2 regions of the Brevibacillus sp. NSP2.1 genome follow, and region 1 is predicted to be linked to the other one. Evidence: riboswitches for the same ligand, from Rfam matches in the RefSeq annotation. Region 1 holds a riboswitch; the other holds the start of a gene.

Evidence for each region. Region 1 has a riboswitch for S-adenosylmethionine ahead of M655_RS01545 (MetQ/NlpA family ABC transporter substrate-binding protein). Riboswitches for the same ligand answer to the same signal wherever they lie in the genome.
Region 2: linked by a shared signal. The riboswitch ahead of M655_RS08115 (pyridoxal phosphate-dependent aminotransferase) and the one ahead of M655_RS01545 (MetQ/NlpA family ABC transporter substrate-binding protein) in region 1 are both predicted to bind S-adenosylmethionine.

What each region holds. Positions count from the first base shown of each region.
Region 1 is NZ_CP048274.1:295,359-301,983, reverse strand. Features, by position in the region: gene M655_RS01555 (ABC transporter substrate-binding protein) at 1-714, opposite strand, end outside; gene M655_RS01550 (hypothetical protein) at 1,036-1,386, opposite strand; SAM riboswitch class I at 1,606-1,708, shown strand; gene M655_RS01545 (MetQ/NlpA family ABC transporter substrate-binding protein) at 1,831-2,664, shown strand; gene M655_RS01540 (methionine ABC transporter ATP-binding protein) at 2,705-3,763, shown strand; gene M655_RS01535 (methionine ABC transporter permease) at 3,742-4,404, shown strand; gene M655_RS01530 (hypothetical protein) at 4,560-5,000, shown strand; gene M655_RS01525 (YxcD family protein) at 4,988-5,287, shown strand; gene M655_RS01520 (ABC transporter ATP-binding protein) at 5,495-6,370, shown strand; gene M655_RS01515 (siderophore ABC transporter substrate-binding protein) at 6,510-6,625, opposite strand, start outside.
Region 2 is NZ_CP048274.1:1,662,233-1,668,857, reverse strand. Features, by position in the region: gene M655_RS08150 (aminotransferase-like domain-containing protein) at 1-15, opposite strand, end outside; gene M655_RS08145 (hypothetical protein) at 160-528, opposite strand; gene M655_RS08140 (ABC transporter ATP-binding protein) at 543-1,061, opposite strand; gene M655_RS08135 (hypothetical protein) at 1,058-1,276, opposite strand; partial or broken gene M655_RS28055 (LysR family transcriptional regulator) at 1,432-1,554, shown strand; partial or broken gene M655_RS28050 (LysR substrate-binding domain-containing protein) at 1,733-1,912, shown strand; gene M655_RS08125 (LysR family transcriptional regulator substrate-binding protein) at 1,854-2,348, shown strand; gene M655_RS08120 (hypothetical protein) at 2,387-2,857, opposite strand; gene M655_RS08115 (pyridoxal phosphate-dependent aminotransferase) at 3,201-4,382, opposite strand; SAM riboswitch class I at 4,471-4,585, opposite strand; gene M655_RS08110 (MFS transporter) at 4,682-5,977, opposite strand; gene moaC (cyclic pyranopterin monophosphate synthase MoaC) at 5,981-6,463, opposite strand.

The DNA of each region.
Region 1 (6,625 bases):
ACCCACTGCGATTTCTTCCTGGCTGAACATGTTCACGTACTCGGAAGTTTTGTCGTAATACTTCACAACGCCTTTATTCGCTTCTTTCATTTTTGCAAACGCCTGGTCTTCGTTAAACTCTGCGCTACCTGCTACCATCGAAGCGCTGTCGAGAATCATCGGGCCTGTGGTGGACGTGATGTTCGGCAGTGTCAGCTTGCCTGCCAACTCAGGGCTCCACAGGTCTTTCCAATCTTTGATCTCGGTTGTGACCAGCTTCGGATTGTAGGCAATCCCGAATTGTCCGATCGTGTAGGCTGGACCGTAGTCCTCGCCCAGCGGCGCTTTGGCGATATCGTAAATCTGGTTCAGGTTCGGAATGCGACTGCGGTCGATTTTTTCAAATACGCCGCTGTCGATTCCTTGCTGCGCATAGTAGTCGGAGAGATAGATCAGATCGACGTCGGAACTGCCTTGGCGGATTTTGTTCAGACGCTCGGCGTTGTTTCCGATTTCGAGCACGATTTTCACGTTGTGCTCTTTTTCAAATGGTTCGTAGATTTCTTTGCGGAAAAAGTCTTCAGAAAAGCCCCATGTAGAGATTACCAGCTTTTGCGGCTCGCCTTTGGCAGCTTCGCCTGCTGCTCCCTCCTGCGGTTTGTCGCTGCTGCCGCAGCCTGCAAGCACCAGAGACAGCATGGAAGCAGAAAGTATTCCTGTCAGCATTTTTTTCATCGTAATGTTCCTCCCGTTCGGCTTATAAATGACGAATGATTCCATCTCATAGAATGAAGTGTTTTCTCGTTTTTATACTGCGTGTCGTGAAACCCCCTACTGTTTCCCTCGTTCGGTGATTTTATTCATCAACCACACCCTTTGCAAAGCGTTGAGAAGCTGAAAAAGAAAAAAGAAAAGCACCCTTGAATAGAACGATACATTCTAAACAAGAGCACTTTTCTTCGTAAACAAAGAGAAGCGACACCCGTTTCACACCATTTTCACGGTCTTCCCTTGAGATAAATCAAAAGGGAAAATCCGAACGAATGGGGCAAGTATTTAATTTTCCGAGCCGCTCACAATCACATTCGTAATCGCCCACTGCGTAGGCGCGTCATAGTCTCTTAGCACAGCTTCCAGCTTCAGACCCATCTCTTCTTCCAGCCGTTCTTTCAGTTTCCTCTTATAAAGAAGAGACATGCGAAAATCGACTTCGAGCTTCAGGGCCGGGGCTTCGCCTTCAAGCGCGGCAGAGCGCGGTGAACGGCGATGCTTGGCGTGGAAGGTAATCAACTGATTCTCAATGGTCACTCTCAGCAAAGTCGTTCCAAATCCGAACAACTCTTTCGCTATCTCATTATAAATGGCAGACAGCTTTTTTCTCGTTTCATTCGTGTCTGTTAAACTCATGACATCACCCGCGAGAACTGTTATCGGATTCGTTGCTCCCATTATACATATGATTTCTGGCTAGAGCAAGCAAACATTCGTATTTAGATCATTTTTACATTTTTCAGTCAAAAATTCGTTCGGAAAAACAATTGACAGGTCGAAATCGGCAAGCTATAATCCAACTAACCTAATATGAATTGTAGGCAATTTGCTTTGACCGAATTTCATAAGCCACTTCTCTTATAAAGAGAGGTCGAGGGACTGGCCCTATGACACCTCGGCAACCTATCCCACCGATATGGTGCCAAATCCAGCGGAAATCAATTCCGACAGATAAGAGAGGCATTGACCACTGTGAATGTTGCATGCGCAGTTACAAGCCTCTTCTTAGCGGAAGAGGCTTTTTGTTTTCCCGGTTACTATTTTCAAGATATACAAACACCAAAGAAAAGGGGAATTTTCATGAAAAAGACAGGCTTATTTCTCACTTCGCTTCTGCTAGCTGCTTCTCTCGTTACGGCGTGCGGCGGCAAACAGGAAGCGGCTCCCGCAAACGGTGGAGCTGCTGCTGAACAGCAAACCAAAATCAAGGTCGGCGTGACAGGCGGCCCTCACGAAGAAATTTTCAACAAAGTAAAAGAAGTCGCCAAAGGCCAAGGAATCGACGTGGAGCTGGTCGTGTTCAACGACTATGTGCAACCGAACCAGGCTCTCGATAAAGGCAATCTCGATATGAACAGCTTCCAGACCATCCCGTTCCTGGCCAAGTTCAATCAGGACCACAAAACCAAAATCGTCGAGATCGGCAAAGGCGTAACCTTCCCGATGGGGCTCTACTCCACCAAGCATAAAAAAGTAGAGGACATCCCGGAAGGCGGCGTGGTCGGCATCCAAAACGACCCGACGAACCGCGCCCGCGCTCTGTTGCTCTACCAGGCTGCCGGACTTATCAAGCTCAAAGACGGCGTGAAAGACAACGCGACTCCGCTGGACATCGTGGAAAATCCGAAAAAACTGCAATTCAAGGAGCTGGAGGCAGCGTTTTTGGCTCGCTCGCTCGGCAACGTGGAAGTCGCTTCGATCAACACCAACTTCGCCATGGAAGCAGGCTATTCGCCGAAAAAAGACGCGATCTTCTCGGAAACGTCTGATTCGCCTTACGTCAACATCATCGCCGTCAGAGAAGCAGACAAAGACAACCCGACCTACAAAAAGCTCGTGGACATCTACCGCTCGGAAGAAGTGAAGAAGTTTATCGACGAACACTTTGAAGGAGCCGTGCTGCCGTCCTGGTAAAAACATGCCGGGAACAACCGACAACAAGGAGACACTCGTGATGATACAGCTAACTGATATTCATAAAACGTACAAGGTAGGAGCCAGGCAGGTCGAAGCCTTGAAGGGCGTATCTCTGAACGTGGAAAAAGGGCAAATCTACGGCGTGATCGGCTTTAGCGGAGCGGGGAAAAGTACCCTGCTCCGCACGATCAACCTGTTGGAAAAGCCGACGAGCGGCTCCGTAGTCGTCAACGGGCAAAATCTGCTTGAGCTGAAGGAAAAAGAGCTGCGCCAGGCGCGCAAAAAGATCGGCATTATTTTTCAGCACTTCAATCTGCTTTCCTCCTACAACGTCTTTGACAACGTGGCGGAAATATTGCGGATGAACCGAGTGCCAAAGGACGTTATCAAGCGCAAGGTAGAAGACTTGCTGCGCCTCGTCGGTCTGGCGGACAAGGCAAACGCCTATCCTTCCCAACTGTCCGGCGGGCAAAAGCAACGGGTAGGCATTGCCCGGGCACTCGCCACCGATCCGGAAATTTTGCTGTGCGACGAAGCGACATCTGCTCTCGACCCGCAGACGACCGAATCGATCTTGGAGCTTTTGCTCGACATTAACCGCAAGTTCAATCTGACAATCGTGCTGATTACCCACGAAATGCAGGTTATCAAAAAAATATGCGACCAGGTCGCGATCATGGAAAACGGCGTCATCATCGAGCAAGGGACTGTGCTTGATATTTTCAGCAATCCGCAGCAGCAGACGACGCGCAATTTCATCAAGACGATTTTTGACGATGAAGTGCCGGGTGAAATTTTGGCCAAAATCAAGCCGTCCGGGCCTGTCTCGAAAATACTTCGCGTAGCTTTTCGCGGGGATGCCGCGCTCGATCCGGTGCTCGGCACGCTGTCCGCGCGTTTTCCGGTCAGCACCAACTTGCTGTACGGCTCGATTACTTCCATTAAAGGAACGGCGCTGGGCATTCTGCTGCTGCATATCTCCGGGGAGGAACGGGCGATTGAGGACGGCATTGCTTTTCTGCGCGAATCGGTTTACAGAGTGGACATCGTCGAACGAGAGGAGGGCACGCACTCATGGACCGCCTTACTGAAATGATTCCTGTCTTCGGACAGTCCTTGCAGGAAACTGTCATCATGGTGGGCATCGCGCTGTTCATTGCGACGCTCATCGGCATTCCGCTGGGGATTCTTCTCGTCGTTACCCAGGGCAACCATCTGTTTCCGAACAAATTCATCTACCACGCACTCAATACGATCATCAACATCGTGCGCTCGCTGCCTTTTATCATCCTGATGGTCGCGATCATCCCGTTCACCGAGCTGATCGTCGGTACCTCCATCGGCATCGAGGGCGCCATCGTCCCGTTGATCGTCTACACGGCTCCTTATATTTCCCGCTTGATGGAGACGGCGCTGCACGACGTGGACCGCGGCGTCATCGAGGCGTACCAGGCCATGGGAGCCTCGCGCCGACAAATTATTTTTCGCATCATGCTGCGCGAGGCAAGACCGGGCATCGTGCTCTGCCTGACGATTGCCACCATCGGCCTGATCGGCGCGACCGCGATGGCCGGAGCCGTCGGAGCGGGCGGGCTGGGCGATCTGGCGCTGCGCTACGGCTACCAGCAATGGGATATCGAGGTCATGATAATTACCGTCATCATCCTCGTCGTTTTGGTGCAACTGATCCAGTCGCTCGGCAACTGGGCGGCTCGCAAACTGAAAAAAAGCGCATAGCGAGAAAGCCCTTGGCTGCTGCTGCACGTCAGGGGCTTTCGTTTTGTTTTCTTCTTCCATCCAGCAATGTTCACCGAATGTTTGGTGGAAAAGCTCCAAATATTCATGTACACTTATATATAACTCAATGAATAGAGAGGGGCTACTCAAATCACATGAAAAAACTCATCATGCTGTTGGTCGCCGTTATGCTCGTACTCGCTCCTGGCGGATTCACAGATCACGCCGATGCAAAAGGCTACAAGTCTGGCAAAAAGTCGTTCAATTCCAATACAGCTCCAACGAACACGCAAACTCCAACCAAAGCCGATTCGAATGTAAATGCCTCTACCAATAAAAGCACGACAACCAATACACCGGCAACTGCTGCTCCGACCAAAAGCAGCGGCGGCTTCATGAAAGGCCTTCTCGTCGGTGGACTGGCTGGATTGCTGTTCGGTAGCCTGTTTGGCGACATGGGAGCTTTGGGCGCAATCTTCGGCTTCCTGATTAACATGCTGGCGATTGTGGCTGTGATCGTCCTGATCCGCAAAATCTTCGTCTACTTCAAAACGCAACGCGCGAAGAAACAGGAACTGAACGCATGGAAAAGATAACATTTTCGGAGCAAATGCTCATCAACGCCATCTGCCTGCATGTGGCGAGCAAAAAGCAAGTTCAGCCGCAAGACGTAGAAGTTGAGCTGATGTGGGACGAAGACTACGGCTTTTCCGCTGAAGTTTACGCCAACGGTCGCAAGCAGGTGTTCGTCGAGATCAACCTGATCGAAGCCATCCGCTTCTATCTGGAGACGCAAATGCAACGCAACCCGTACTCTGCGGGTATCGAGCTGGTACTGGATGACGAGGAAGGCATCATCGCCCACATCACGTACCAAAGCTAGTCGCCTATTTTCATAAGCTTGTTATTCCCAAGCCAATTTGCTCACACTAGAGAGCAGGTTGGCTTTTCTCATGCCTCGATTGCACGCGATCAAGCGATCAAGTATTGAAATTACCTGCATTCCGTTATATACTTTAATGAAAATGATTATCATTGTCTGCTTTTACTCATACATGTACATACTTTCCTATAAAGGAGTTGGCCTATTGTGGAACGCTTATACACGCAAAAGCTGGACATCGGTTACGGCGAGCTTTCCATTGTCAAAGACCTGAATATCAGCATCCCTTCCGGCAAAATCACCGCGCTGGTCGGCGCAAACGGCTCGGGCAAATCGACTATCCTCAAAACATTGGCCCGGATCATGAAGCCGTCAGGCGGACAGGTGTTTCTGGACGGGAAGTCTATCCATCAACAGTCGACCAAAGAAGTCGCCAAGCAACTGGCGATTCTTCCGCAGAACCCAACTGCTCCCGATGGATTGACCGTGTCTGAGCTTGTTACCTACGGCCGCTTCCCGCATCAAAAAGGCTTCGGCTCCCTGACCAAAGAAGATAAGGAAATCGTCCAATGGGCCATTTCCATGACGGGTATGGTCGACTTCTACGACCGTCCTGTAGACCAGCTCTCCGGCGGTCAACGCCAGCGCGCCTGGATCGCCATGGCTTTGGCGCAAGGGACCGACATTCTGTTCCTGGATGAGCCGACCACCTTCCTCGACATGGCACACCAGTTGGAAGTGCTCAAGCTGCTGCAAAAGCTGAACGAGGAAGAAAACCGCACGATCGTCATGGTCGTCCACGATTTGAACCATGCGACACGCTACGCCCAGCACATGGTGGCGATCTCTCGCGGCACCGTCATGGCAGAAGGTACTCCGGCAGAAGTCATGACTCCCGAGATGCTGCGCAAAGTATTCAACATCGAAGCGGACATTTTGACCGACCCGCGCACAGGCGTGCCGCTTTGCCTCCCTTACGAGCTGAGCCATGCCGTTGAAAACAAGCAACCTGCATCCAGCCTAGTTCAACCAGCCGCCCAAGCGGTGCAAGAAGAAGAACGCAAGCTGGTCGGCACTCGTTAATTTTCTCTATCATCGACAGCACAAGCCATTCTCCTGATCGGCCAAAAGGAGAATGGCTTTTTTGGTGCAAAGAAAAACAAGCAAGCAGCCCGGGGCTTGATCTGCCCCGGGCTGCTGCCTATCTGTCAACGAGGTTTGATTACCACTTGATGTCTTTCAGGATTTCATCAGCCATGTTCGCTGTAGACACCAGTCCGCCACCGGACAGGTACCAGTAGTTGGCATCCAGGTAAATGATGTTGCCATTTTTGAACG
Region 2 (6,625 bases), 1.4 Mb from region 1:
AAATGAGTACTCCATGTTCCGTTCCCCCTTGATTTTGCTTATTCTTGTTTTATCACTGACGCCAGGCAAAGTCCAATCCCCGCTAGCTATGAGCAGATAGGTTTTGACTATGTCGAGCGATTGTTCGATCGAAGCTGCTGCTTGCATCAGCGCTGCTCCCTAGTTTTCGCAACCTTCATTTTTACCCCATGCCGCCATGCGAAAATCCGTGTACGTCCCTTTTTCTTTGGTCGAGCAAGAATAGCTCTTGCGACAGGTCAAATCCACCAGCGTCAAACGAAGTCCGTGCTTCGCTCCGGTATCAATGCCGATTCGGTCTGGCCGTATCCAGATTTCCCCCGGTGCGGCTCCCATCCGATGTGTGGGCGTGTGCCCGAATACAATCACTCGCTCGAACTGCGCCGCACTGTGCCAAAACTCTTCCCTGATCGCGAGCAGATCGTAAGGCTGCTGGGAAGCGAGCGCAATTCCCGGGCGGATACCCGCGTGTACGAACAAGTACGGCCCGTGCTCGATGTAGTGCGGCAATCCGGCGGCAAACTTCAGCCATGATTTTTCGCCAGCCGTTTGCTCTTTCTTTTCATGCTGATCGAGCAGCCATTGCTCCAGATTTCCGCGCAGCGCTGCTGCTGCTGACCGCCTGAAAGCTGCGGCGGCAAGCGTTGCTCCAGCCCTTCCAGGCGCAACAGCTTGACCAGTTCGGCGATTTTGGCCTGAATCAAATCTGCTTTCATTTTTTTGCGCTGGAGTCCGTACGCGATATTGGCGTAGACGCTCATGTGCGGCCACAGGGCGTAATCCTGAAACACCATGTTGAGATTGCGCTTTTCCGGGGGGACCAGCCGCGAGGGCGACGCCACCTGTTCCCCTCTCAGCAGCACCTCTCCGACATCTGGCCGGGTCAGTCCGGCGATTACTTGCAAGAGCGTAGATTTCCCGCAGCCGGATGGTCCCAGGACGCTGATGATTTCTCCGCTGCGCACGGACAGGTTGATTCCGCGCAAAGCGGCATAGCTGCCAAACGATTTTTGTACGCCTCGCACTTCCAAAATCGGCTTCAAGCTTGTTCTCTCCCTGCTTTCCATTTTTTCGGCTGAAACAACAGCTCGACGATGACGATGAGCAGCACAACGAAACCGCCGCCCACCAAGGTCGAAGCCGCTGCGTAAGTCGCCGTCGATGGGGAAGTGCCTTGTCCGCATCCCGCAAAAAGCAAGGTAGTGGAGACGAGCAGCGATGCTACTGTCCATTTTTGTTGCCGATTTTTCCTGGTCATTCCGATTTCCCTCCCATTTCATTTCCTACCGACAACTGTACGCGATTTGTGTGAGGGGAAAGTAAACCGGATGCTAAGCTTGTGTTAAATAGAGTCTATGTTTATTGATAGATCCATAGAGAATATCTATACTGAGGGCGGAAGGGAGCGATCCGGTGAATATTCAGCAATTGCGTGTGTTCGCTGTAGCCGCCCAGTGCAAGTCGTTGACGGAAGCTGCCGAGGCGCTGGGGATCAAGCAGCCAACCGTCAGCTTTCACCTTAAAAAGCTGGAAACCGCCCTCGGTGTGGAGCTGTTCAACAAGCAGCCGCGGCATTTTCGGCTGACCGAAGCGGGGAATGCTTTGTTGCCGTATGCCAGAAGAGTGTCCACCTTGCTGACAGAAGCCGGGCAGATCATGGAGGAGTTTCGTCACGGCGGCAGAGGCACGCTGAAAATCGGGGCGAGCTACACGCCTGCCACCTACTTTCTCCCCCCCTTATCTCGCCGCATTCCAGGCGGAGTACCCGCATGTCCTGCCGATTTTGACCGTAAAAAAAGCGCGGCCGCTCATGGAGCTGCTGCGCGACTTCGAAATTGATCTGGCTATTGTTTCGCTGTCCATGCAGCCCCAGGAAGGCTTGCACGTCATTCCGCTGCTGGCGGACGAGCTGCGTCTGGTTCTCTCTCCGCAAAATCCGCTGGCGCAAAAAAAAGACAATCGAACTGGCCGATTTGCAATCCGAGCCGTTCCTCATCCACGAAGCCGGCTCCACCTCCCGCGAGCTGGCCGAACGCTGGGCCCAGGAAAACCAGTTGCGCTGGCAAGTGCGCATGGAGCTTGGGGCGATCGAGACGATCAAGGAAGCGACGAAGCACAATATGGGCGTCAGCATCCTCCCCTATCGCAGCGTCGTGCGCGAAGGCGAAACGGGCGAGCTGGTCATTCGCGAGCTGCCTGGCTACGTCAACCGCAGACATATTTGCCTCGTCTATCGTCAGGATGACCTCTTGCCTTATCCGGTGACCAGCTTCATCCGTTTTTTGCAGCACCGCCGCCTACCAGACGCAAAAAGCCCCTCTCCGCTGTAAAAGGGAAAGGGGCGAATATGTAATTCGATGGGAACACTCTACGCGATGCGGACAACCTGCTTTTTTTCCACTTGCGGCAGGAAGGACAAATCCACATAAGAACGCGCTTCCTCCAGCCCGATGTCTTCTGCCAAAAGCAGCGCTTCTTCCTGGAAGGTAGGCGTACAGCTTCCTTCGTTCAGTTCACAGAGACGCTTCAGGCGTTTCAGGCGCTCTGCGCACTTTTCAGCCCGCATGCATTCATTGGCAAGCTCACATACATTGACGTGGCGCGCGTCTGCGATCATGCTGATGTCGTCCACATGCACAATCAGCCGCTTGCCTTCTTCTGTCACGAAGCCGATCGAGCAAAAATGCGCACCTGACATTTCCAAACGAGTGAGAACCACATTGGTGAAAACCTCTCCTGTGCGCAGTCGAACTTGAGCTGCTTCAATGGCTCCACCGATCTTCCGCTCGTTGGCGATCACCGTGTACATGTCAGTGTAACCGTTAATCTGATAGCGCATAGTACCCTCCCGCTCCTGATGAGATCAATTATCATTAACATCGTATAATGAAAATCATTATCTGTCAACGATGAGAATGATTTTTATTACTACTGCACGTCTTATGGTGCGGGAGGGGGGTTCGACTGGTAATGGATTGACAAGCAGGTGATAAAGCGTGGGCAGTGGACGGCGCGGGCAAGGGGGCAACGCAGACAAGCGCAGGTCAACATGGGGAAACATGGATGATCCTGAGATACGCGAGCAACCGACCAACGCACCCCCGGCAGTCTCACGCAACGCAGCCCCCAAAAACAAAACCACACTCCCCACCCCCAGGAAGTGTGGTCACCCGCTCTCCTACTTACTTCGTTTTCGCAAAAAGCCCCAACTGTTCGATCCGCTGAACCGCTTCGGCCAGGCGTTGTTCGTCCGACAGCAGGGCGGCGCGAACGTAGCCTTCGCCGCTTGGGCCGAAGCCGACGCCTGGTGCGACGACTACATGTGCTTTTTCCAGCAGCAAATCCGAGAACTCCACCGAAGTAAAGCCAGCCGGGACGGGGAGCCAGGCGAAAAACGAGCCTTGCGATGGCGGGGCCTGCCAGCCGATGCGGTGCAGATTGGAGAACAGCGCATTGCGGCGGCCTTCGTAGACGGCTACCAGATCGCGGACGCACTGCTGCGAGTCTGTCATCGCTTTGGCTGCGGCCATTTGGACCGCTCCAAACAGGCTGACGAAGTAATGGTCCTGAATCAGATTGATGAGCCTTACCAGCTCGCGGTTGCCGACCATCGCGCCTACGCGCCAGCCGGCCATATTGTACGTTTTGGACAACGTGTAAAACTCCACGCCCACCTCTTTTGCCCCCGGCACCTGCATGAAGCTGACAGGCTTTTTGCCGTCGTAGCTGATCGCGCCGTACGCGAAGTCGTGGCAGACGACGATCTCGTGCTTGCGCGCAAACTGGACGGTTTCCTCGTAAAATTCAAACGGGGCGTTCACCGCTGTCGGGTTATTCGGATAGTTCAAAAACATCAGCTTGGCGCGGTCCAAATCGGCTTGCGGGATTTTGCTGTAGTCAGGCAAAAACTGATTTTCGGCCGTCAGCGGCATCATCGACATCCGGCCGTTTACGACCGCTACGCCGGACCAGTAATCCGGGTAGCCAGGGTCCGGTACGAGTGCCACATCGCCTGCGTTCATCAGCACCTGGCAAATTTCCACGAGGCCGGTTTTGCTTCCGAACAGGATCGCCACCTCTTCCTCCGGGACGAGGTCCACGTCAAATTGTTGCTTGTACCAGTGCGCGACTGCCTGCTTCAGCTCCAGTCGGCCGGAAAACGGCGGGTATTTGTGATGCAGCGGATTTTCTGCCTGTGCCTTCAGCTCTTCCACAATGTGCGGCGGCGTAGGCAGGTCCGGGTTTCCTTGGCCCAGATTAATGACGTCATGCCCACAAGCGATGACTTTGTTTACTTTTGCCACCAATGTCGCAAAAAACTGGGTCGGGAGCCGATCAATCATGTCGGAAGGTTGGATGCGCATCTGTCTTCAGTTCCTTTCTTTTTAGGCCAATGTACAGCAAAAACCCCCTCTTTCCGTACAGAAAAAGGGGGAGATCAGCTTGGTCACGTCCTTATCTGTCAGGAATTATCCTGCTGGAATTGGCACAGCATCTGCAACGCGCAAGCGCGCAGATCCGCTGCCGGGCTTCATAGGGCCAGTCCCTCCGCCTCTCTTCATAAGTAAATCACACGGAATATACTGTTTTTAATCTTCTTCATACTACATTGCGGGCTCCGAACGTGTCAAGACGCTTCGCGAGGCCCGCGAATTTTTCCTGGCTACATCTTTTCTACGGTCGCGGCTGGCACTTTTCGGGTGCGGCCTTGAAACGAGCTGTGCAGGGCGAAAAACGCGACAGACATTAGCGCCAGCCCCGCCATGATGTACAAAAGTCCTTGTGCCTGAAAATGCTGGAAAATGACCGCTCCGAGCAATGGGCCGAGCATGCGTCCCGCAGAGCCTGTGCCGGAGATCAGCCCTTGGATGAAGCCTTCTCGCCCCTGTGGCGTAAACTCTGCTGCCACGGCAGGCACGGCCGGCCAGACGAGCATTTCTCCAAGCGTCATGATGAACATCCCGGCGACAAAGCCGGCGTAGGAGGTCGTCTGCGACAAAATCAGCATCGACAGCACGAACACGTAGGAGCCGAGCAGCATCTGCGCTCGCAGCGTGCGGGCGAAGCGGCCAATGACCCAGGCGATCAGCGGCTGGCCGAACAAAATCAGGCCGCCGTTGATCGTCCAGAGCAAGCTGTACTGACGCAAGGAAATGCCCAACGATTGCATGTAGGTCGACAACACCGTCGTCCACTGGACGTAGACAATCCAACTGATTAACAGCCCGCTGCACAAGAGCAGTAGGGCGCCCCACGCCACTTTTTTCGTCGGCAGTTGCTGTAGCGGCGAAAGCGCCTCAACTGGCTTCGGCTTGGCAGCGCTTTGGACAGCAGCGGCGGGAGTGCCTGCGGTATTGGCTTGCTCCGCCCGATGGCCCCGCTCTGCGACTGCCTTGAGCTGCCGAGGCAAAATGAGCACGAACATGACGAGCACGATGACTTGCGAGATCGCGTTGCCAAAAAACGTCCAGGCAAACGAAATGCTCGCCAGCAAGCCGCCGAGGGCAGAGCCAGCCGCCACCCCGGCGTTGAGCGCGACGTAGATCATGTTGATCCCTTTGCGCCCGCCTTCCGGCCACAGCACGACAGCGAGTGCATTCATCACCGGAGAGAGCGTGCCGTAAAACAGCCCGTTCAGCAACAGCAAGATCGTGTACAGCGTAAAGTCATGCGTGACGCCAAGCCCGACGGAAATCAGAATGACGCCGATTGAGGCAAAAACGATCGTGCGCATTTTCCCCCAACGGTCGAACAGCATGCCACCTGCGATGCTGCCGATCAAAAAAGCCCCCTGGTTCAATAACAGCAAAAAGCCCGCTACGGTCAGCGGCTTCCCTAAATAATCGTGGATATAGATGGTGACAAGCGGCCAAATACAAGCCATTCCGGTAGAAAAAATGATCGCAGCAATCGCCAGAAGACGAATGCTGCTCGGATAGGATTGCCATTTCTGTTTCATGGTTTAGTTCTCTCCCCGACGAAAATCGCCGCTTTTCCCGCCTGTTTTGCTCACCAAGCAAGTCGGACCGATTACCATGCCTTTGTCCATCGCCTTGCACATATCGTACACCGTAAGAGCTGCGACACTGACAGCCGTCAAAGCTTCCATTTCCACGCCCGTTTTTCCCGTCGTCCGCACACATGCTTCCAGGGCAAGCGTCGTCTCGTTTTCAAAAGCGAAGCGAATGTCGATCCCGGTCAAAGGAAGCGGATGGCACATCGGGATGATTTCCCACGTCTTTTTCGCTGCCATGACGCCCGCTACCTGTGCGACTGCCAGCACATCCCCTTTCTCTACCCGTCCTTCGCGAATGCGGGCGAGCGTTTCCGGCTTCATGACGATTTTGCTCTCTGCCACAGCCTCCCGTTTTGTGATGTCTTTTTCCGAGACATCTACCATCCGCGCACGGTTTTGTTCATTAAAATGCGTCAGTTGATCGTTCATGCAACTATCCGTCCTCCATCTATGCGATCCCGTTAAACAGCCGAAAAGCCTGGCTGAAACCGGTCATCTGTCTACTCCTACCTTACTCCCGCGGCTTGCGAAAAGCAATGGAAACATCGCTGCCAACTGCTCCAGCTACTTGTAGCATGCGTCTTCTCCTTC